DNA from 3 places in the Blautia sp. MSK.20.85 genome. Region 1 is predicted to be linked to each of the others. Evidence: predicted binding sites of a transcription regulator. Region 1 holds the regulator's gene; each other region holds the start of a gene.

Region 1 (7,789 bases):
GAGGATAGATGGCCCAGATAAAAAGGGTGGTAGAGATTGAAAAAACAGGTATTTTGCGGGGTATTTGCCCTGGCTCTGGCAGTGACAGGATGTGGAGTCCAGAAGAAGGAGGCTGCATCTGATATTGTGCCGGAGAACAGACAGGAACTGACGATCCTTCATGTGGATGCAGGCACAGAAGGCTTTGATTTTTTTATCAGCCAGGCGGAAAAAGATCTTGGAATAAAGATCCATATTGAAAAATGTCCGGCCAATGCGGACAATCGCCAGGCCAAAATAGCAACTCTTCTGACATCAGGAGATGATTCTGTTGATCTGATCACAGTAAATGATGAGATGATATCCGAATTTAAACATAAGGGATTTCTTCTTCCGTTGGAAGATACGGTTATGACAGAGGAGACAGCGGCGAATTTTCTGCAGGAATACCTGAAAGAAATATGCATGTCAGACGGACATATTTTTTCGGTACCGTTCAGGATGGATATCATGGCATTCTGGGTGAACCAGGAATTGCTGGATCAGGCTGGTCTGGACAGACTCTCCTGTCTCAGTGATCTTGAGATCCTTCAAAAAAAGCTTCAGAATACGGGAAAATATGCATATGGGGATGCATGGGAGATTTCTTACATATATAATAGTATCAGCGAGTATGTCGATTTTTTCGGAGGAGATTATACAGACTGGACGGATCCGAAAACAAGAGAAGCGGCAGAATATATGAAGCGAATGCTGGATACAGGGATGATATCAGAGGAGAATCTGATCGACCAGCATGACCAGCTGAATGAAAAATTTATAAACGGCCAGTATGGATGTATGTTTATGTATACCGGTGTGTTGAGTACTTTTCAGAATGCAGGCGTGTATGGAAAAGATAAGATCCATATGGCACCATTTCCGGAATTTGACGAGAAGGTGACCAATATCGCAACCTGGCAGTATGTACTGAATAAAAATTCTGATCATAAAGAAGCAGCTCTGAAGTTCCTTCAGTATGTGTCCGGATATGAGGCCAGTAAAAATTACGGACAGCTGACAAAAATGTGTCCGGCAAGACTGGATGTGATCGAGGATAAGAATTTTGATCTGGATGGCATTGAAATGATCCGGCAATATCTGAAAGATTATAAGCTGAAAGCAAGACCACTGTGTGCCGATTCCATAGAAGCCGTTTCGTCCATGGGAACGGAATTTCAGAAATATATGCTGGGACAGAAAACAGAAGCGGAATTTTTTGCCGGGGCACAGAACTGCATAGACCAGTATTACAAAAAAGCATCGTACTGATGCTTTTTTTGTTTTGAAAAAATAAGAACTTTTTTTCAAAACATATTGACAAATATTTTACATGGTGATATCTTAAAGACTGTAGATGTTAGCACTCCACTAAAATGAGTGCTAACAGATGTAAAAAAAGAATCAACATCCGTCAGGAAAGAATAAAAAGGAAAGGAGATGGATTCATGGAAGAGGTGTTGAATGAGCGCAAGCAAAAAATCTTAAAAGCAATCATCAAGACCTATATGGAAACCGGAGAACCGGTTGGTTCCAGGACCATTTCCAAGTATGCGGATCTCAATGTCAGTTCCGCAACGATCCGAAATGAAATGTCAGACCTGACAGATATGGGCTATATCGTCCAGCCTCATACCTCAGCAGGAAGGATTCCTTCAGATAAAGGCTACAGACTTTACGTCAATGAGCTGATGAAGGAGAAGGAAGCAGAGGTTGCAGAGCTGCGAGATCTGATCATTGAGAAGACAGATAAGATGGATAAGGTGCTTAAGAAGGTTGCGAAAGTTCTTGCTTCCAATACCAACTATGCTACCATGGTTTCCGTTCCGCAGTACAGTGGCAACAAGATCAAGTTCATCCAGCTGTCGAGAATGAGCGAGCTTCAGCTTGTGGCAGTAGTTGTCAGTGACAACAACACAGTCCGGAACCAGATCATCAATCTGGATGAGGAAATGGACGACCAGACGATCCTGAAACTGAATCTTCTTCTTAACACCAATCTCAATGGGATCCCGATCCAGGATATCAATCTTGGGATGATCGCCAGACTGAAGGAACAGGCAGGCAGCCACAGCGGTGTGGTGGCAACGGTTCTGGATGCAGTGGCAGCCACCATTCATGTGGAAGAGGAAGATATGGAGATCTATACTTCAGGTGCAACGAACATCTTCAAGTATCCGGAGCTTGCCGATAAAGAGAAGGCAACGGAGCTGATCTCCGCATTTGAGGAGAAGCATGAACTTGCCGATCTTGTAAAAGAACAGATGTCAGATGGAGAGAATACAGGAATCCAGGTTTACATCGGTGATGAGATGCCAATCCAGACCATGAAGGACTGCAGCATTGTAACTGCCAGATATGAACTGGGAGACGGAATGTACGGAACCATCGGGATCATCGGTCCCAAACGAATGGATTATGAGAATGTAGTGGACAGTCTGAAGGAACTTAAGAATCATCTGGATGACGTTTTGAAAAAGAAGAAAACTTAGAAAGGCGGTAGAAAAAAAGTGTCGGAGGAAACAAAGAAAACATCCGAAGAGCAGGAAGCGGAGAAGGAAATCCCCGTAACTGACGGAGATCAGGAAGAAGAAAACCTGACACCGGAGGGAGAAGATCTGCCGGAGGAAGAAAACAATACTCCAGGCGAAGAAGCTGCCTCAGAGGATAAAAAAGAAGAAAAATCAAAAACTTCCTTCTTCGGAAAGAAGAAAAAAGATAAATCTGAGCAGAAGGTGGAGGAACTTACCGATCGCCTGAAGCGTACCATGGCTGAATTTGATAATTTCCGTAAAAGAACGGAAAAAGAAAAATCCAGCATGTACATCATCGGAGCAAAAGAGATCGTTGAAAAGATCCTGCCGGTTGTGGATAACTTCGAAAGAGGTCTTGCACAGGCACAGGAAGGTGATGCTTTTGCAGATGGAATGAAAATGATCTACAAGCAGCTTACCACAACACTGGATGAGCTTGGTGTGAAGCCGATCGAAGCAGTGGGAAAGGAATTCAACCCGGATTTCCATAATGCAGTGATGCATGTGGAGGATGAAGAGGTTGGAGAGAACATCGTGGTGGAAGAATTCCAGAAGGGTTACACCTACAAGGATTTCGTAGTACGCCACAGTATGGTGAAGGTTGCGAACTAACTGACAACAAACTTTATTTTAACAGATACAGACTAAAACAGGAGGAAAAAATCATGGGAAAGATTATTGGTATTGACTTAGGTACAACAAACAGCTGTGTAGCTGTAATGGAAGGTGGACAGCCGACAGTTATCGCAAATACAGAAGGCGCAAGAACAACACCATCCGTTGTAGCATTCACAAAAACAGGAGAGCGTCTGGTAGGTGAGCCTGCAAAACGTCAGGCAGTTACAAATGCAGACAGAACGATCTCCTCTATCAAAAGAGAGATGGGTACCGATTACCGTGTAACCATCGATGACAAGAAATATTCTCCACAGGAGATCTCCGCAATGATCCTTCAGAAACTGAAAAAGGATGCAGAGGCATATCTTGGTGAGAAGGTAACAGAGGCAGTTATCACAGTTCCGGCTTACTTCAACGATGCTCAGCGTCAGGCTACCAAAGATGCAGGTAAGATCGCAGGTCTTGATGTAAAACGTATCATCAACGAGCCTACAGCAGCAGCTCTTGCATATGGTCTTGACAATGAGAAAGAGCAGAAGATCATGGTATACGACCTTGGCGGTGGTACATTCGATGTATCTGTGATCGAGATCGGTGATGGTGTTATCGAGGTTCTTTCCACAGCTGGTAACAACCGTCTTGGTGGAGATGACTTTGATAAGAAAGTCACAGATTACATGCTTGCTGAGTTCAAGAGAACAGAGGGCGTAGACTTAAGCAATGATAAGATGGCTCTTCAGAGACTGAAAGAGGCAGCTGAGAAGGCTAAGAAAGAGCTTTCTTCCGCAACAACAACAAACATCAACCTTCCGTTCATCACAGCTACAGCTGAGGGACCGAAGCATTTCGATATGAACCTTACAAGAGCTAAATTTGATGAGCTGACACATGATCTTGTAGAGATGACAGCAGAGCCGGTTCGCCGTGCACTGTCTGATGCAGGTATCACAGCTTCTGAGCTTGGCCAGGTACTTCTGGTTGGTGGTTCTTCCCGTATCCCGGCAGTACAGGATAAGGTAAGACAGTTAACAGGCAAAGAGCCGAGCAAGAACCTGAACCCGGATGAGTGTGTTGCACTTGGTGCTTCCGTACAGGGTGGTAAACTTGCAGGTGATGCAGGTGCCGGTGATATCCTTCTTCTGGATGTTACTCCACTGTCTCTGTCTATCGAGACAATGGGTGGTATCGCAACTCGTCTGATCGAGAGAAATACTACAATTCCTACAAAGAAGAGCCAGATCTTCTCCACAGCAGCAGACAACCAGACAGCTGTAGATATCAACGTTGTACAGGGTGAGCGTCAGTTCGCAAAAGACAACAAATCCCTCGGCCAGTTCCGTCTGGATGGAATCCCGCCAGCACGTCGTGGAGTTCCGCAGATTGAGGTAACATTTGATATTGATGCCAACGGTATCGTTAATGTATCCGCTAAAGACCTTGGAACAGGTAAGGAGCAGCACATCACAATCACAGCTGGTTCCAATATGTCCGATTCCGATATCGACAAAGCTGTCAAAGAAGCAGCGGAGTTCGAGGCTCAGGATAAGAAACGTAAAGAGGCGATCGACACAAGAAACAATGCAGACTCCATGGTATTCCAGGTTGAGAATGCACTGAAAGAAGCTGGCGACAAGCTTGACGCAAACGATAAAGCAAGTGTTGAGGCAGACCTCAATGCACTGAAGGATCTTCTTGCACAGACAGCAAATGCACAGGAGCTTACTGATTCTCAGGTTGCAGACATCAAAGCTGCACAGGAGAAGATGATGGAGAGCGCTCAGAAGCTGTTTTCCAAGATGTATGAGCAGACTCAGGGAGCTCAGGGTCAGGCTGGTCCTGGACCGGATATGGGTAACATGGGCGGAAACGCTGGTGCCCAGGGCGGAAATGAAGCAGGATACGGCGATGATGTTGTAGATGCTGATTACAAGGAAGTCTAAGACAAGTAGGAAATAATTACAATGGCTGATAAAAGAGATTATTATGAAGTCTTAGGTGTGGATAAAAACGCCGACGACGCAACATTAAAAAAAGCATATCGTAAGCTGGCCAAGAAATATCACCCGGATGTAAATCCGGGTGATAAAGAGGCTGAGGCGAAGTTCAAAGAGGCGACAGAGGCTTACTCCGTTTTAAGTGATGCCGACAAGAGAAGACAGTATGATCAGTTTGGTCATGCAGCATTCGAAAACGGCGGCGGAGGCGGTGCCGGCGGCTTTGGTGGATTCGACTTCAACGGTGCGGATATGGGAGACATCTTCGGAGATATCTTCGGAGACCTGTTCGGCGGCGGAGGCAGAACCAGACGGGCCAACAATGGACCGATGAAGGGTGCCAACCTTCGTGCACGTGTGAACATTACTTTTGAGGAAGCGGTTTTCGGATGCGAGAAAGAGCTGGAGATCGTTCTGAAGGATGAGTGTACCACATGTCACGGAACCGGAGCGAAACCTGGAACATCACCGGTCACATGTCCGAAATGCAAAGGCCAGGGCCAGATCGTTTACACCCAGCAGTCCATGTTTGGTATGGTACGTAATGTTCAGACCTGTCCGGATTGTAACGGAACCGGTAAGGTGATCAAGGACAAATGCAGTGCCTGCCGTGGAACCGGATATACCTCTTCCAGAAAGAAGATCCAGGTATCTGTACCGGCCGGTATCGACAATGGCCAGTGCATCCGTATCCGTGAAAAAGGTGAGCCGGGAACCAACGGCGGTCCGAGAGGAGATCTGCTGGTTGAGGTAAATGTAGCCCGTCATCCGATCTTCCAGAGACAGGATATGAATATCTTTTCAACAGCTCCGATCACATTTGCACAGGCTGCACTTGGCGGTGAGATGCGTATTAATACCGTTGACGGTGAGGTTTCCTATGAGGTGAAACCGGGAACACAGACGGATACAAGAATCCGCCTGAAGGGCAAAGGTGTTCCGTCATTACGTAACAAGAACGTTCGTGGTGACCACTATGTAACACTGGTAGTCCAGACTCCGACAAATCTCAATGAGGAAGCAAAGAAAGCTCTGGAAGCTTTTGATGCGGCATGTGGAAACCGTCCGTCAGAGGACAGCACATCCGAGACTTCCGAAAAAACCGAAAAGAAGAAAAAAGGTTTCCGTGAGAAAGTTAAGGAAATGTTTGAGGAATAAATAAAGTGAAAACAGGAAAGAGGCACAAAATGCCTCTTTCTTTTTTTTCTGTATTCGTGTATATTAAAAGAAGTGCCCGTTTTCGGGACAATAGAAAACAGGCGACAGACTGGAATGAAAATCCGTAAATGTGTATACAGCATAAGGAGATATAAAAGATGAAATGGAACCGTTTTACACTTAAGACAAAAACAGAGGCAGAGGATATTGTGATCTGTACACTTGCCGAGGTGGGAATTGAAGGTGTGGAGATCCAGGACAAGCAGCCGTTGACCGATGAGGATAAGGCACAGATGTTTGTGGATATTATGCCGGAAGGACCAGCAGATGACGGGATCGCATATCTGAACTTCTATCTGGAAGAGGATGCGGATACCGAGGCAATCCTGAAAGATGTGAAGGCTGCACTGGAGGATCTGAGAAGCTTTGTGGATATCGGAGAGGCAACCATCACAGAATCCCAGACAGAGGACAAGGACTGGATCAATAACTGGAAACAGTACTTCCATCAGTTTTATGTGGATGATATTCTGATCGTACCGTCCTGGGAAGAAGTGAAGGCAGAAGATAAGGACAAGATGATCCTCCACATTGATCCAGGAACTGCCTTTGGTACAGGAATGCATGAGACCACACAGCTTGTGATCCGTCAGCTGAAGAAATTTGTGAAGCCGGGAATGGAGATCCTTGATGTGGGAACCGGAAGTGGAATCCTGGGGATCGTTGCACTGAAGCTTGGTGCAGGCCATGTAGTTGGTACAGACCTTGATCCATGTGCCGTTCCGGCAGTATCCGAAAATAAGGAAGCAAACCAGATCGAGGAGAAATCCTTTGACATGATGATCGGAAACATCATCGATGACAAAGAAGTTCAGGATCAGGTTGGATATGAGAAATATGATATCGTAACTGCAAACATTCTGGCAGATGTTCTGGTACCGCTGACTCCGGTGATCGTTGCACAGATGAAAAAAGGCGCTTACTACATTACATCAGGCATTCTGGATGTAAAGGAGGATGTCGTAGTGAAGGCTGTAAAAGACGCTGGTCTGACTCTTGTTGAGGTGACTCATCAGGGCGAGTGGGTATCTGTGACAGCAAGAAAGGACTGATCTCATGCAGCGATTTTTTGTGGAACCTCATCAGATTGACGGGGACAGACATGAGATCCATATCACAGGAAGTGACGTCAACCATATCGTAAACGTGCTCCGTATGAAAAAAGGCGAGGAGCTCTGGATCAGCGACAAGGAAAAAGAATATCACTGTGTGATCGAAAACGCGGGGGAGGATGAAGTCCTGCTTCATATCCTCTATGTACAGGAGCCGGATTATGAGCTGCAGAACCGTATTTATCTTTTTCAGGGACTGCCGAAGGCTGATAAGATGGAGCTGATCATCCAGAAAGCTGTGGAGCTTGGGGCATATTCCGTAGTTCCGGTTTCAACCAGACGATGTGTGGTAAAA
Region 2 (7,789 bases), on a different contig from region 1:
CTTTCAGATCTCTTTTGGCTTCCTCTGTAAGCTCTTTATTTTCTGTTACAATATTGGAGATCAGTTCATCATTGATTGCAAGCTCCTGGCGTCCCTGCTCAAAAGTAACACCAAATACCTGCTTGTGCTCCAGTGGCTCCGGAACATAATTTTCATCGATCTGGATTACATTGTAGTTGCCTTTTTTCTTCTGTTTCAGGATTTCCAGTGCTTCCTCTGTATATCCCGGTGCGATCACACCATCCGAAACCTCTCTTTTGATCAACATTGCGGTATCCTTGTCGCAGACATCAGAAAGAGAAATGAAATCACCGAAAGATGACATACGGTCTGCACCTCTTGCTCTTGCATACGCACATGCAAGCGGGGAAAAATCCTTCCAGTCCATATCATCTACCCAGTAGATCTTGGCCAGTGTCTCATTCAGCGGAAGTCCGATGGAAGCGCCTGCCGGAGATACATGTTTAAAAGAAGTTGCTGCCGGAAGTCCGGTTGCTTTCTTAAGGTCACGTACCAGCTGCCAGCCGTTAAACGCATCCAGGAAGTTAATATAGCCCGGTCTTCCGGAAAGTACCTGGATCGGAAGGTCACTTCCGTCTGCCATATAAATCTTGGATGGTTTCTGATTCGGGTTGCATCCGTATTTTAACTGTAATTCTTTCATAGAAAAATCCTCCGTTCTCTGCGATATTGATTATTTATTCTTGTTTACAATTCTGGATTCATATTTACCTGTTTCAATGTCAATGAAACGGACAAACAGGGAAACTTTATTGTCCTGATTCAGGCTCTCCCAGAGAAGGTTTGTAAAATCATCAATATCATCCGGAATCTCTACCGGCTTCGGCTCTCCCTCAAAACTTGGAAGCGGGTTTCCGTCACATTTATAAGTATGAATGAAGCGTCCCTGTCCTGCTGCCGCATTCTCATAAGCGAATGTATAACGGAGGCAGGAATCTGGATTTCCATTGTTACTCTTTAAGATAGACATTGCATAGCTGAATTTTCCGTTCTCCACATGAAGAACACCGGAAATACGAGGTGTATAATTCGGTGCATCCGGCTCAAATTCTCTGCTTCGGAGAGACTGCTCAAAAGTAAGCTGTCTGTCCATGCCCTCATAGATGGTATCTGTCTGATCACCGTTTGTTACGATCGTCTTGTTTCCAAGGACACGTACCGGTGCATAAATAATCAGGCTCGGGTCTGTAAGTTTGGACGGGTCAAATGCCTGTGTGCGGATTCCCTCACCATCCTCAACAAAAATACGGTTTCTGCTGTTCTCACTTCTTCCCATGATAAAATATGCGGTAACAGCGTGCTTTCCGTCAGCGGAACGTCCGATCACAATTCCTCTTCCTGGGTAGGAATTCTCTTTCAGTTCTTTTTCAAGTGAAAATGTAGTCATTTTTCACAGTCCTCCTCGTCTAATGTAAGGCCCGGGGATCATTCCAGGTATTAACAGGTAACAAAAAACCGCCTGGACACCCCTTTATCAGGCTGCCCAGGCGGTCGGCTTCTCATTTCACTGCACTCCCTGTAGGTAATCCTACTTTCCGCCAGTCATGCAGCTTCTGTTGTTATACTACAATACTTCTTCTGAATTTTCAAGTCCCTATTTTCTGAAATATTCTTTACTCGTCTACGCTGTAGTTTGGAGCCTCTTTTGTGATATGGATGTCATGTGGATGTGACTCCTTGAGAGATGCAGCGGAGATCTTAATGAATCTGCCTGTTGTTTTCAGCTTCTCAATGTTCTCTGCTCCGCAGTAACCCATACCGGATCTTAAACCGCCAATTAACTGGAATACGGTATCCTCAACGTGTCCTTTGTATGCAACACGTCCTTCAACACCTTCCGGAACAAGCTTCTTGGCGTTCTCCTGGAAGTAACGATCCTTGCTGCCGTTCTCCATAGCTGCAATAGATCCCATTCCACGGTATACTTTATATTTTCTTCCCTGATAGAGCTCGAATGTTCCCGGGCTCTCATCGCATCCAGCAAACATGCTGCCCATCATGCAGACATTGGCGCCTGCCGCGATAGCCTTGGTGATGTCTCCGGAATACTTGATTCCACCATCTGCGATGATCGGGATTCCGTAGCTGTTGGCTACTTCATAGCAATCCATAACAGCAGTAACCTGCGGTACACCGATACCTGCAACAACACGTGTGGTACAGATAGATCCAGGTCCGATACCAACTTTAACTGCATCTACACCAGCTTCGATCAGTGCCTTGGTAGCTGCTCCTGTTGCAACGTTACCTGCGATAACCTGAAGTTCCGGATATGCAGCCTTGATCTCGCGGACTGCTTTTAAGATATTCTCAGAATGACCATGTGCGGAATCAATTACGATTACATCCACATTCGCTTTCACAAGTGCATCTACACGTGCAAGTACATTGGCTGTGATACCAACTGCCGCACCACAGAGAAGACGTCCCTGTGCATCCTTGGCTGCAAGCGGATATTTGATCTGTTTCTCGATATCCTTGATGGTAATGAGTCCTTTTAAATTAAAGTCGTCATCTACAATGGGTAATTTCTCCTTACGGGATTTCGCAAGGATCTTCTTGGCATCCTCAAGTGTGATTCCTTCCTTAGCTGTGATCAGTCCTTCAGAAGTCATGCACTCCTTGATCTTTCTGCTGAAATCTGTCTCAAATTTAAGATCACGGTTTGTGATAATACCTACAAGCTTTCTGCCTTCTGTGATCGGAACACCGGAAATACGGTATTTCGCCATCAGATCATTGGCATCTTTCAGTGTATGCTCCGGTGAAAGATAAAATGGATCTGTAATAACACCGTTCTCAGAACGTTTAACCTTATCAACCTCTTCTGCCTGTGCTTCGATGGACATATTCTTGTGGATGATACCGATACCACCCTGTCTGGCCATGGCAATTGCCATTCTGTGCTCTGTAACTGTGTCCATTCCCGCACTCATCATGGGGATATTCAGCTTTACTTTCTTGGTTAAATACGTTGAAACATCTACCTGATTCGGAATCACTTTAGAATAAGCCGGAACCAGAAGGACGTCATCAAACGTAATGCCTTCACCAATAATAGTACCCATTGCATTTCCTCCCTTGTGTAAGATATTTTAAATTTGTGAACTAGTGTAACAAAAAACAAGATTCATGTCAATCCAAAAAAACTTTACTTGGTGCAGAATTTTTCATGGTGTTTGCAAGTGCGTCATCCAGTTCCAGGATCACTTTGCAGGTTTCTCCACTGTCTCTTATGATCATTGCATAGCGTTTATGATCCTCAATTCCTGATGAAAAATCATACTCTTTCATCTTCTGATTGCCATTATAATAGTCCATTCTGTGGGACTTTAATGGTGCCACAAGGTCTGCCTCCGCAAGCTGGAGCGATTTCACTCTTTTCCTTTTTGATTTTGACATGATCATATCAATGTCCAGTTCTCCGTTAACAAACAGATACTCGTACTCCAGATCTGTCTTCGGTATTACAAAATAACATGCAATACCAAGTGCAATAGCCGGTACCAGCAAAAGTACATTCAGCACAAGGCCTCCCAGGACCATGATCACCGTCAGCGCTATCAGACCGTATTTCACAACCAGATCTTTCGCTGTCTGCTTCTTTTTTACCAGAAGCTCTGAATATAAGTCACTCATTTGTTTCTTCCTTTCGTAATTTACTGACTTTTTGATTATAACACAAAAAGAGAGCCGCGTCTATGGCGCAGGCCCTCTCATTTTGTGAATTAATTATTTCACCTGCTCAGCTGATAATTACATCATTCCCATTCCCGGGTTTGCAGCCGGAGCCGGAGTATCTTCTTTGATTGTGGAAACTACAGCCTCTGTTGTAAGGAGTGTAGATGCAACACTTGTAGCATTCTGAAGAGCACTTCTTGTAACCTTAGCCGGATCAAGGATTCCGTTCTCAACCATGTTTACGTATTTCTCATTGAGAGCATCGAAGCCTGTACCGATCTCAGACTCTCTTACTTTGTTGATAATAACAGCGCCTTCCAGTCCTGCGTTTGCAGCGATGTGGAACAGCGGAGCCTCAAGAGCTTTCAGGATCACATAAGCACCTGTCTTCTCATCTCCTTCAAGTGTTGTTGCAAGTTTTGCAACCTCTTTGGAAGCATGGATGTAAGCAGATCCGCCACCTGCGATGATACCTTCCTCAACAGCTGCTCTTGTTGCTGCAAGAGCATCCTCAAGACGAAGTTTTGCTTCTTTCATCTCTGTCTCAGTAGCAGCACCTACACGGATAACAGCTACGCCGCCAGCCAGTTTTGCAAGTCTCTCCTGAAGTTTCTCTTTATCGAACTCGGATTTTGTCTCCTCGATCTGAGCACGGATCTGTGCAACACGTTTTGCAATGGCATCTTTGTCACCGAGACCATCAACGATAACTGTGTTCTCTTTTGCAACTTTAACAGATTTTGCACGTCCAAGCTGCTCCATCTTAGCTTCTTTCAGGTCAAGACCAAGCTCATCGGAGATCACCTGTCCGCCTGTCAGGATCGCGATATCCTGAAGCATCTCTTTTCTTCTGTCACCATAGCCAGGAGCTTTTACAGCTACTACCTGGAAGGTTCCTCTCAGTTTGTTGACGATCAGAGTTGTAAGGGCCTCACCCTCAACATCCTCAGCGATGATGAGAAGTTTCGCACCGGCCTGAACAACCTGCTCAAGAAGTGGAAGGATCTCCTGGATATTGCTGATCTTCTTGTCTGTGATCAGGATGTACGGATCATCAAGAGTTGCCTCCATTTTCTCCATATCTGTGGACATGTATGCGGAAATATATCCACGGTCAAACTGCATACCTTCTACAAGGTCAAGCTCTGTATGCATGGTCTTGGACTCCTCAACAGTGATAACACCGTCTTTGGAAACTTTCTCCATAGCATCAGCAACAAGCTGTCCAACCTGCTCATCACTTGCAGAGATTGCTGCTACGTTAGCGATCTGCTCTTTGCCGTTGATTGCCTGGCTCATGTTCTTGATCGCTTCTACTGCAACATCTGTTGCTTTTTTCATACCTTTTCTGAGGATGATCGGGTTGGCACCTGCTGCCAGGTTCTTCATTCCCTCATGAACCATTGCCTGAGCAAGTACAGTCGCTGTTGTAGTACCATCACCTGCTACATCGTTTGTCTTGGATGCAACTTCCTTGATGATCTGAGCACCCATGTTCTCGAATCCGTCCTCAAGCTCGATCTCTTTTGCGATGGAAACACCATCGTTTGTGATAAGCGGAGCACCGAAAGATTTATCAAGTACTACGTTTCTTCCTTTCGGTCCAAGTGTTACTCTTACTGTATCTGCAAGTTTATTTACACCAGCTTCAAGTGCTGCTCTTGCTTCTGCGCCATATTTAATTTCTTTTGCCATGATAAAATGACCTCCTATTTATATTGATATACGATAAGATGTTTATATTATTTAATAACTGCCAGGATATCTTCCTGTTTTACAATGATGTAATCCGTACCATCCATCTTAACTTCTGTTCCTGCATATTTGGAGTAAATAACAGTGTTTCCGACTTCTACTTCCATCTTTACTTCTTTGCCATTTACAACTCCGCCAGGACCAACTGCGATAACTTCTGCCTGCTGTGGTTTCTCCTGTGCCTGTCCCGGAAGTACGATTCCGGATGCTGTTGTCTCTTCTGCCTCAACCTGTTTTAATACTACTCTGTCGCCTAAAGGTACTAACTTCATGATCTATGTTCCTCCTTATCAGTTCCATTTTCGTTTGCTAGCACTCACTTTCTACGAGTGCTAATCACTATGGCTATATTAGTGAATTTCACGTTTTTTCGCAACTCTTTTAAGATATACTATTTCTAGTTTATTCTCTTTATATCTCTTTTATACTCTTGTTTTCTCTTATTTTCTTAATTTCATTATTTATTTTGATTTTTTCTAAAAAGATACACTTTCCTTTTATGCGATCCTGCAAAAGAATTTCAGTAAAAAAGAGACTGCCCACAATAACGGGTAGTCTCTTTCGTCACGTTCTTTATCTTATATTATCAGTCGGCAGATAATGCAGATCGCATTATGCCTTTTTGTTTCTCTGTGCCTTGATCTCCTCAAGCTCGTCGAAGATTACTTCATTAAGAACCTTAATGTAAGTTCCCTTCATACCGGAAGAACGGGACTCGATCACACCTGCACTCTCAAATTTACGCAGTGCATTTACGATCACAGATCTGGTGATACCTACGCGGTCAGCAATCTTACTGGCAACAAGGATGCCTTCGTCTCCATCCAGTTCATCAAAGATATGGATGATCGCCTCAAGCTCTGAGAAGGACAGGGTACTGAACGCAGATTTCACGATCTGCTGCTTTCTGTCTTCCTCCGCATTCTCATCATGAACCGCACGCATCATTTCCAGACCTACAACAGTTGTACCGTACTCACTGACAATAATATCTTCAATATCATACGGATGATCGTTACGATACATAAATAATGTTCCCAGTCTCTCACCTGCAATATCGATAGGGTTTACGATTCCCTGATAATTCCCTGGTACATGCTCAAAGCCAAGTGTCTGGAGATTGACATTCTCCTTGGTAGAAAGAACGCCAAGAAATCTCTCGTTCAATAACGGATCAATATGTCCGCCGATCTTATCATCGATCAGCTCTGTGATCTCATCTACGCCCGGACAGATACTGACTCCCAGAACCTTACCTTTCTTACTGAGTACCAGGATGTTGGAACTTAAGGTTTCCATGAGCACCTGGCAAATGTCGTTAAACACTACCTTGCTTGAGCTGCTGTTATGCAGAAGCTTATTGATTTTTCTAGTTTTATCTAGCAACTGAACGCTCATTTTTTCCTCCTTTCACTTTCGTACCTTGAAAGAAATCGTTTTTCTAGTCTAATATTACACGTTATTCTGGAAATTTACAAGACATTTTTATATTTTTTTTATTTTTAACGGGATTTTCTGAAAATTGGTAGAAAAGCATTTATTCCATCAATCTTCATCTTTTGGTTTCTGTTCCACATATCCGCAGGTTTCCTGGCTGCAAACCAGCTTATTTCCCTTTTCGAGCATATAATTGCCACATTTCGGACATTTCTTTGCGGATGGTTTCTGCCAGGACATAAAATCACATTCCGGATTATTCTCACATCCGTAATATTTTCTGCCCTTTTTCGTTTTTTTCATGACAATTTCACCGCCACATTTCGGACATGCAACACCAATCTTTTCATAATATGGTTTCGTATTACGGCAGTCCGGGAATCCCGGGCATGCAAGAAATCTTCCGTGTGGACCATACTTAATTACCATGTTACGGCCACAGTTGTCGCAGACTACATCTGTAACCTCATCCTGGATATCAACTTTCTCCAGTTCTTTCTCCGCCTCATCCACATCATGTTTCAGATCCGGATAGAAATTACGTACAACAGTCTTCCACTGCACAGTGCCTGCCTCCACGCAGTCCAGAAGTCCCTCCATGGTAGCTGTAAAGTTTACATCCACAATACTCGGGAATGCCTGTTTCATAATATTGTTAACAACTTCACCAAGCTCTGTAACGTAAAGATTTTTCTGTTCCTTTGATACGTAGCGTCGGCTGATGATCGTTGTGATCGTCGGCGCATAGGTACTCGGGCGTCCAATTCCCAGTTCTTCCATGGTTTTTACAAGTGATGCCTCTGTATAATGTGCCGGTGGCTGTGTAAAATGCTGTTCCGGTTTCAGTTCTTTCAGTTTCAGCTCCATGCCTTTTTCCAGGCTCTGACTTAAAATA
Region 3 (7,789 bases), on a different contig from region 1:
TGGATGGAAGAAAAAAGCCGACATCAAAGAAGAGAAAAAACTGATCAAGAAGATTAAGATCACAGATAATCACAGCTTTACAATCCAGACTCCGACACCTACACCGGATCCGAATGTGACAGAGACACCGGCAGCTGAGGACTCCGCAGCAGCAGATTCCACAGCAGTAACCGAAACACCGGCAGCATCTGAGGCCGAAACAGAGGCAACGGAGACACCGGCGGCTGAGGAGAGTGAGACTACGGTTGCAGCAGAGGATGAGACTGCAGAGACAGATACTGAGGCGGAGACTACAGCTACACCTGAGGTAGAGAAATAAAATACGGAATATGACAAGATAAAAGAACGGGAAGTGTACGATTTATAGTACACTTCCCGTTTTGCGTTCATGAGCGGGATGTAATTATCAGATCAGATTCAGATGCTCTAATGCATGATAAATGCCATCTTTATCAACTGCGCTTGTCTGCCAGGTGCAGTTTTTTTCGATGCCCCCATAAGCATTTCCCATGGCGACGCTGATACCGGCTGCTTTCAGCATGGGGAGATCGTTTGGGCTGTCTCCGAATGCATAGCAGTTTTCTTTCGGGATGGAAAAACGATCCAGGAGAAATTCCATTCCGGTTGCCTTGCTGGTGCCTTTCTGGGTTACTTCCCAGATGCCATCTTCATGATCAAAAACAGTATAATGATCGTTACAGAATTTACGGAATTTTTCTACGTCAGAGTCCGGCAGCATATGTGCGAGGAATTTATCATAGGAATATGTGCAGGCGTCCTCACGGTTAAATTTGGTGATGTCAGTCATTGGAATCTCTTTTCGCATTCTGGCTCCGAATTCGGACTGTGCGGGAGAGGCTCCGTCATACAGGATCGCAGTGTTGGATTCGAACATTGCCTCGATCTTACATTTTCGGAGAAGATCTACGGTCTCCTTGCACAGAAGGTTGGGGACTGTACGGAAAAAAAGAAGTTTGTTATCCATGTAAATGTGGGTTCCACAGCCATATACATAGCCATCAAAATGGAGTTCGGAAATTTCTTCCGGCATCATGGCTTTGGTGCGGCCGGTGTTGATGAAGAGAAGATGGCCGTTTTCGTGTGCTTTTTTGAGAGCGAGCTTTGTACTTTCCGGAACTGTGAAAGGATGTGGAGTGAGCAGAGTTCCATCTATGTCGAAGAATAAGATTTTTTTATTGTTCATAAGATCCTCCTTATGGTCAAGCGGATATTCGCAATCCGCTTCGCTATGTAGCTCTACACCAAATAACTGCTCCGCAGTTTATCAGGAGGAGCTTCTTGCACTCCTCCTGATACAAGCAAGTCCCCACCCACTGCTTATTGCTTTTCGCAACCCCGCAGGGGACTTACTTGATTTGGTTAAAAAGGTATTTCTTCTGATTCGTTTTCAGCGTTGGAGAGAGAGATGTCAGAAATTTCTTCCGGCGGATTCAGTGCGCTGACACGGATTCCATTGAGCTCTACCTCACTTTCCATTGGGATGACCAGGCATTTCCGTCCGTCAATGATGCGGGTCTCGACCAGGTCTGCACGGTCAGGTGCTACGTGGATCACGACATCCGGAGTTTTGATCTCGAATTTTCTGGTGTTGGTGATGTTGGAAGCTACCAGAGAAGATTTTTCCCCGGCGGCAAGCTCGTATTGTTCGTCAAAATTCTGAAGCTTGTCGTCCTCCACACCGCATTCTTCAAAGAGACGCTTTACTTCGGACTTGGTGAGAACAACTGGTTCCGGTTCGTCTTTTTGGGATTCAATGAGATCGTTGAGCTTTTCGTGGATCTCAAGAACTGTATCGTAGGCACAGTCATCGCCAAGGGTTTCTTCTACCAGAGCATTGAAGGAGTCACGCTGGGTTGCTGCGGACAGTGGTGTGGTGCAGCCGAAGACTTCTTCCATCATGGTGGAACGGAGGTTTTCGGCGTTTTTGGTGTAGTAGAGGAGCCCGTGGATGTCGGTGCTGCGGTCGTTGAACTGCGGGAAAAGGAATCCCCAGTCAGGCATTTCCACCAGCCAGTCACGGATACGGTCTTCGATATTGTTGGTCTCTGCGTTGTAGTGCAGGCCTGCCTTGGAGAGCTTGACCGGGCAGATGCTGCAGAGGATATGGTCGTAGATCTCATCGGAGGCGTCGAACATTTCGGCTCCGTCGGAGGATTTGCCGGGAATATCGTAGACTGCGTGGATGAGGATGATGTAGTAGTTTTCACCATAGTCGTAGTTTTCGATGATTTTGTCGTAGAAGGCTTCGGTGAGGGTGTCGTCGGTGAGTTTGCTTTCACGAAGCTTCATAAGGAAGTTCTGGGTTCCGCCTTCCGCTTCCTGGTCCAGAGGAAATTCCATGTTGATGAGGTTTTTTCCGATGGTGCCGGTGAGGGTTTTTCGGAAGATGTCGAAGTATTTGAAAGTTTCTTCTTCTGATAAGGATAAAAAGGCTTCTTTGAGTTCGGTTTTTTTGTTTTTTTCGCCGTCTACGTAACAGCCGCAGATGCGGGTGATGGAACATCGGTCGGGGGTGAACTGTTTTTTTATTTCTGCGATTTCTTTTTTATTCATGTGTGGTTTACCTCGGTTTTTTGATTAGTTTGATTATAGCACAGGTGTTTGGTGGGGGCAAGGTGACGCAGACGGACGTGTGAGATTTGCAGCAGAAGTCCAGGTGCTTTGGAGTGAGCCTTGGTTCATACTTAGCGTGTGAGGTGGCTCACGGAGAGGTACCCGGCAGCCACAAGCCGCAGGGTAAGGCCCATCTGTCTGAACCAGGTACGCATCAGCGTACATGGCGAGTTATGGGCCGGCCGCTCCGTGAGACACCTCAGACGCTTAGTATGACCAGGCGAAACGACGGCACCCGGACTTCTGCTGCAAATCTCGCACTGTGCTGGATGGCTGGGAGGAAAGGCTGAGATTGTTTGTGGTTTGACGGGAGGTTGAGAGCGTCGGCGCGTTGCTGGACGCCTGGAGGGATGTCGAATTTTTGGGATGGTTTTTTGTGGTGTTGTGATGGGATGTGTGGTATGATTTATGTATCTTATAAGATCTGGCCATTTATTTGGTTTCTTTTGGCTTCAATGTCTGAAGCGTTTTTTCAAAAATATTTATAAAAACTGTATACAGGGTTTCTGCAGTGTTTGTTTGATGGTATAATTATAGATACCAGAAGGAGTATTGTTTGAGTGATAATACGATTTTTGATGATGTTTTTCGTACTATGATGGAGAAGATGACGTTTCTGGTCGTGCCTTTGATCAATGATGTTTTTCATACGTCGTATCCGGCTGATGTGGAGATTGTGCAGTTGCGTAATGAGTATCAGCGGGTGGATGGTGAGATTATTACGGATTCGCGGTTGTTGATCGGAAATAAGATTTATCACATAGAATGTCAGAGTACGGATGACACGACGATGGCTGTACGGATGATTGAGTATGATTTTGCAACTGCTGTTGAATTTGCAAGGAAGCAGGGACGGAGGTATCGGATGGAGTTTCCACGTTCTTGTGTGTTGTATCTGAGAAGTGGTAGCAATACGCCGGATTTTCTGGAAGTGGATGTGGTTTTTCCGGATGGAGAATGTCATTTGTACAGAGTGCCCACGATTAAAGTTGATAATTATACAAAAGATAAGATATTTGAGAAGAGTCTTCTCATGCTGCTTCCTTTTTATATCATGAGATATGAGAAAAGAGGGCATGAGATGAGTGAGGATCCGCAACTTTTTCAGGAATTGCTGAATGAATATGAGGTGATCCGGAGTAAACTGGAAGTGGAGATTACTGAAGCTGGAAGGTCTGAACTGTTCAGTGATCTGATTGGACTGATCACTCGGATATCTGATTATATTTTCAGAAACGAGGAGAAAGTCCGGAAAGGAATAGGTGAGGTTATGGGCGGACATGTTCTGGAACTGGAATCTGAGAAAAGGGCAAGATTGCTTGCGGAAGCTAAAGAACAGGCTGAAGCATTGGGATTAGAACGAGGAATGGCTCAAGGAATGGCTCAAGGAATGGCCCAAGGAATGGCCCAGGGTGAGGAGCGTCTTAGTGTTCTGATCAACAGGCTTATCCTTGATGGCCGGGGTGATGAGATTCAGAAGGTTGTTACGGATAAAGAAATGCGTGAAGCCATGTACAGAGAATATCAATTATAAGCAGAAATCATAAAGAGGAAGCCATAGGGATATCGATGTTATCTATGAAGCATTGGTTAATATATGGCTTCCTCTTTGTTTGCAGATTCGGGTCAAGCGGATATTCGCAACCCCGCAGGGGACTTACTTGATTTGGTTAAACTTATAATACAGAATATCCATAGCTGCTGACAATGGCATCGATCTTTTGACGGCTTTTGCACAGTGGGCAGTTATCGGAGCGGTAGGAGTGGTAGTCCGGGATGTCTCTGGCCTGGAAAATAGAGTGGACAGGGAGGGTGGCTACGCTGTCTACGCTGCTGTAGATGGCTGCGACACCGCGAATCTTGCCACCGTAATAGAGAACGCTTTCGATGGCACGGTTCAGTGTGGAACCGGTGGTAATGGAACCGTTGAGGATGAGGATGTTTTTACCATTGATCATCGGCTCATAGTTGTCGCGGAAGATCATCTGTCCGGTGCTGTTGAATTCCGGTGTGATGACGTAAATGGTCTGGTGAGCGTTCATGGAAAGTACACCGGCTTTGGTCAGTTCTTCAGCGAGATAGGCACCGATCACTTCAAGTCCGTCCATGCAGACGATGGTGTCTACCGGAATGGATGCTTCATAATTTGTTGCGAGAGTGGCTGCGATACGTTGCGCTTCAGCGCATCTGGATTTCATGGTGGTGAGGTCCAGATAATGCGTGATATGAGACTGAGAAGTTACGAAATGTCCCGGAATCATTTTCAGCTGAATGCGGCTGTCACTACGTGCATAGATTTTAATCATTTTGTCCTGATCCATAATAAAAACCTCCTGTCATGATCGTGTTTTACGTGGCTGTTCAGGAGTATTGTCCTGAAAGATTGCGAAACAGATTTAGTTAATGTGCATATTATACCATTAACTTCAAAAAAATGGAATAATGCACTGCAAAATATACAAAAAAATATTCTGAAATACTAATAACTTTGTTAAAAAATGCCCGATATTATGAATTTTTTGACAATGAGAATGCAGCGAAGTGGAATGCGAGTGGCTGGTGTTATGTATAAAAAGAGGAGGAGGGGAATCACTGTGGATTCCCCTCCTCCTGTGAAAGTGAGTCATTGTTATCCTTCAATAGATACATATTTGTCAGCTTCGATTTCTTCGGCTGCTTTTTTCGGAACGGAAAGTCTCAGAACACCATTCTCGAATTTAGCATGAACATCTTCGTTCTTTACGCCATTACCAACATAGAAGCTTCTGCTTGTGCTGCCTGCATAACGCTCACGGCGGATATAATTGCCTTTTTTATCTTCCTCATCTTTATCAAGGCCTTTGGCAGCGGAGATAGTAAGATAACCATCTTTCAGCTGTACCTGAACTTCATCTTTCTTAAATCCAGGAAGATCTACATCCAGTTCATAGCCTTTATCAGTCTCACGTACATCAGTTTTCATAATATTTTTGGCATGTTTGCCATAAAGAGGATTCTTGCCGCCAAAGAAGTTATCTCTGAAACCAAAATCATCCATCCAGTCATCAAATAAGTTTTCTCCAAATACACTCGGGAACATCATAAGTCATTTCTCCTTTCAAATTGAAACGCCGTTCCGGCGGATCGGATCAAGGGGATCCAGCTGTTGTCGGTCTTACCATTGCGGTTTATTCCGCTGTGGTGATGTCTTAGTTATCTGGAACATCCGGAAGCTCTTCTTTTTTTCTCTCTTCCTTTGTTCTATATGTACTATAACACGTATTATTAGCACTGTCAAGCCTTGAGTGCTAATTTTTTGTGAAGAATTTGTGAACGGTAAAATGAAAAAGTAACTTCCACCCTTAGTCATATCAAAGACACGGATTGAACATTCTGCAATGTTATAGAAACTTTAAAGCATAGAAAAAAGAAAAAAAATCAATATAATAAGGCATATAGATGAGATGCGTTGAAGAAAAATTTTAACCAAATCAAGTAAGTCCCCTGCGGGGTTGCGAAAAGCAATAAGCAGTGGGTGGGGACTTGCTTGTATCAGGAGGAGTGCAAGCTCCTCCTGATAAACTGCGGAGCAGTTATTTGGTGTAGAGCTACGTAGCAAAGCGGATTGCGAATATCCGCTTGACTATGTCATTTTGGATTGGACTGACAATAAAAGGATGTGCTGAATAGTTGGAAAAATGCAGGAGGAGAAAGAAATGAAGAAAAAATATGCAGATTTTAAACTGGGTGTACCGGATTATGTAACTGTGGAGACAGAAGATGAGAGACTGGTATGCCAGGGAGGACAGCCGACAGTAACGGCCGGTGCGACTACCGTGGAATTTCAGGATGCAGGTGAACATGAGGATATATTTGTCACCTCAGAGGATGCAGTGAGATGTGTAAAACTGAGATGGAATTACAAGATCCCAAAATCCGCCAGATTCCTGGGAGATGCCTGGGAACGTACCTATGGTGATGTGGAATGGCATGGAATGAGCGGTAATCGTTATTTGCCATGGTATTTTTTGGCGAAGCTTTCTGAGAAAGTCCTCTGCTTTGGTGTAAAGGTCCGCCCTTCCGCTATGTGCTGCTGGCAGGCAGATACCAAGGGAATCACATTATTTCTGGATGTTCGCTGCGGTAATACAGGAGTACAGCTGAAAGGAAGAAAGCTGCGTGCCGCACAGATCGTCTGCATGGAATCAGAAGGAGCAGATACTTTTGAGACTGCACAGGAATTCTGTAAAAAAATGTGTACAGATCCGATTTTCCCGGAGTTCCCGGTATATGGAAGCAACAACTGGTACTATGCTTACGGCGACAGCTCTGAAGAGGAGATCTTAAGTGATACCGATTACATCCTGAAACTGACTGAAGGGGTAAAAAATCCTCCATTCATGGTTATTGATGACTGCTGGCAGGAGCATCACCGCCTGGACGAATACAACGGAGGACCATGGACAAAAGGTAACGCCAAGTTCCCGGATATGAAAGGCCTTGCAGACAAGCTGAAAGAAAAAGGTGTCCGCCCGGGAATCTGGGTACGTCTGCTTCTTAATGAGGATGAGAACATCCCGGATGAGTGGAGGATTTCCTATAATGACTGTCTCGACCCGTCCCATCCGGACGCACTGGCATATATCCGAAGAGATATCGAACGGATCTGCGACTGGGGATACACTCTGATCAAACATGATTTTTCAACTTTTGATCTTTTTGGAAAATGGGGATTTGAGGCAAATTTAAGAGATAATTCCATGGAGAAATGGCATTTCTACGACCAGACCAAAACCAGTGCAGAAATTGTAAAAATGCTTTATCAGGAAGTTTACGATGCTTCCCGCAGTAATAACGCAGTGATCATCGGCTGCAATACTATCGGACACCTTGGCGCAGGTCTGATGCATCTGAACCGGACCGGTGATGATACCAGCGGACGTATCTGGGAGCGTACCAGAAGAATGGGTGTAAATACACTGGCATTCCGTCTCCCACAGCACAATGCTTTTTATCATATTGATGCAGACTGTGTAGGTATTTTCGGAATGATCCCGTGGGATAAAAACCGTCAGTGGGCAGACGTTCTTGCAAAGAGCGGCACACCACTGTTTGTATCCGCAAAACCTGGAGTTCTGAACCCGGAAGAATTTGAGGAGCTTCATCAGATCATGCT

Evidence for each region. The regulator HrcA, encoded in region 1, represses chaperone genes, less so after heat shock. The targets are predictions, from matches to a motif close to TGTTAGCACTCNNNNNNNNNGAGTGCTAACA.
Region 2: groES (co-chaperone GroES) is a predicted target of HrcA. The motif match lies at 5,765-5,795, and genes of this name have one in related genera.
Region 3: G5B12_RS03140 (Hsp20/alpha crystallin family protein) is a predicted target of HrcA. The motif match lies at 5,897-5,927, and genes of this name have one in related genera.

The regions. Positions count from the first base shown of each region.
Region 1 covers NZ_JAAIUN010000011.1:31,423-39,211, forward strand. The annotation lists gene G5B12_RS08190 (glycoside hydrolase family 172 protein) at 1-21, shown strand, start outside; gene G5B12_RS08195 (ABC transporter substrate-binding protein) at 37-1,290, shown strand; gene hrcA (heat-inducible transcriptional repressor HrcA) at 1,467-2,510, shown strand; gene grpE (nucleotide exchange factor GrpE) at 2,529-3,164, shown strand; gene dnaK (molecular chaperone DnaK) at 3,218-5,110, shown strand; gene dnaJ (molecular chaperone DnaJ) at 5,132-6,322, shown strand; gene prmA (50S ribosomal protein L11 methyltransferase) at 6,481-7,434, shown strand; gene G5B12_RS08225 (16S rRNA (uracil(1498)-N(3))-methyltransferase) at 7,439-7,789, shown strand, end outside.
Region 2 covers NZ_JAAIUN010000002.1:180,209-187,997, forward strand. The annotation lists gene G5B12_RS02075 (phosphoribosylaminoimidazolecarboxamide formyltransferase) at 1-664, opposite strand, end outside; gene G5B12_RS02080 (IMP cyclohydrolase) at 695-1,408, opposite strand; ZMP/ZTP riboswitch at 1,496-1,577, opposite strand; gene guaB (IMP dehydrogenase) at 1,635-3,089, opposite strand; gene G5B12_RS02090 (DUF6106 family protein) at 3,157-3,660, opposite strand; gene groL (chaperonin GroEL) at 3,778-5,397, opposite strand; gene groES (co-chaperone GroES) at 5,445-5,729, opposite strand; gene codY (GTP-sensing pleiotropic transcriptional regulator CodY) at 6,070-6,855, opposite strand; gene topA (type I DNA topoisomerase) at 7,003-7,789, opposite strand, start outside.
Region 3 covers NZ_JAAIUN010000004.1:11,809-19,597, forward strand. The annotation lists gene G5B12_RS03115 (FKBP-type peptidylprolyl isomerase) at 1-319, shown strand, start outside; gene G5B12_RS03120 (HAD family hydrolase) at 407-1,204, opposite strand; gene G5B12_RS03125 (DUF4317 domain-containing protein) at 1,381-2,574, opposite strand; gene G5B12_RS03130 (hypothetical protein) at 3,191-4,168, shown strand; gene G5B12_RS03135 (phosphoribosyltransferase) at 4,311-4,955, opposite strand; gene G5B12_RS03140 (Hsp20/alpha crystallin family protein) at 5,264-5,716, opposite strand; gene G5B12_RS03145 (glycoside hydrolase family 36 protein) at 6,330-7,789, shown strand, end outside.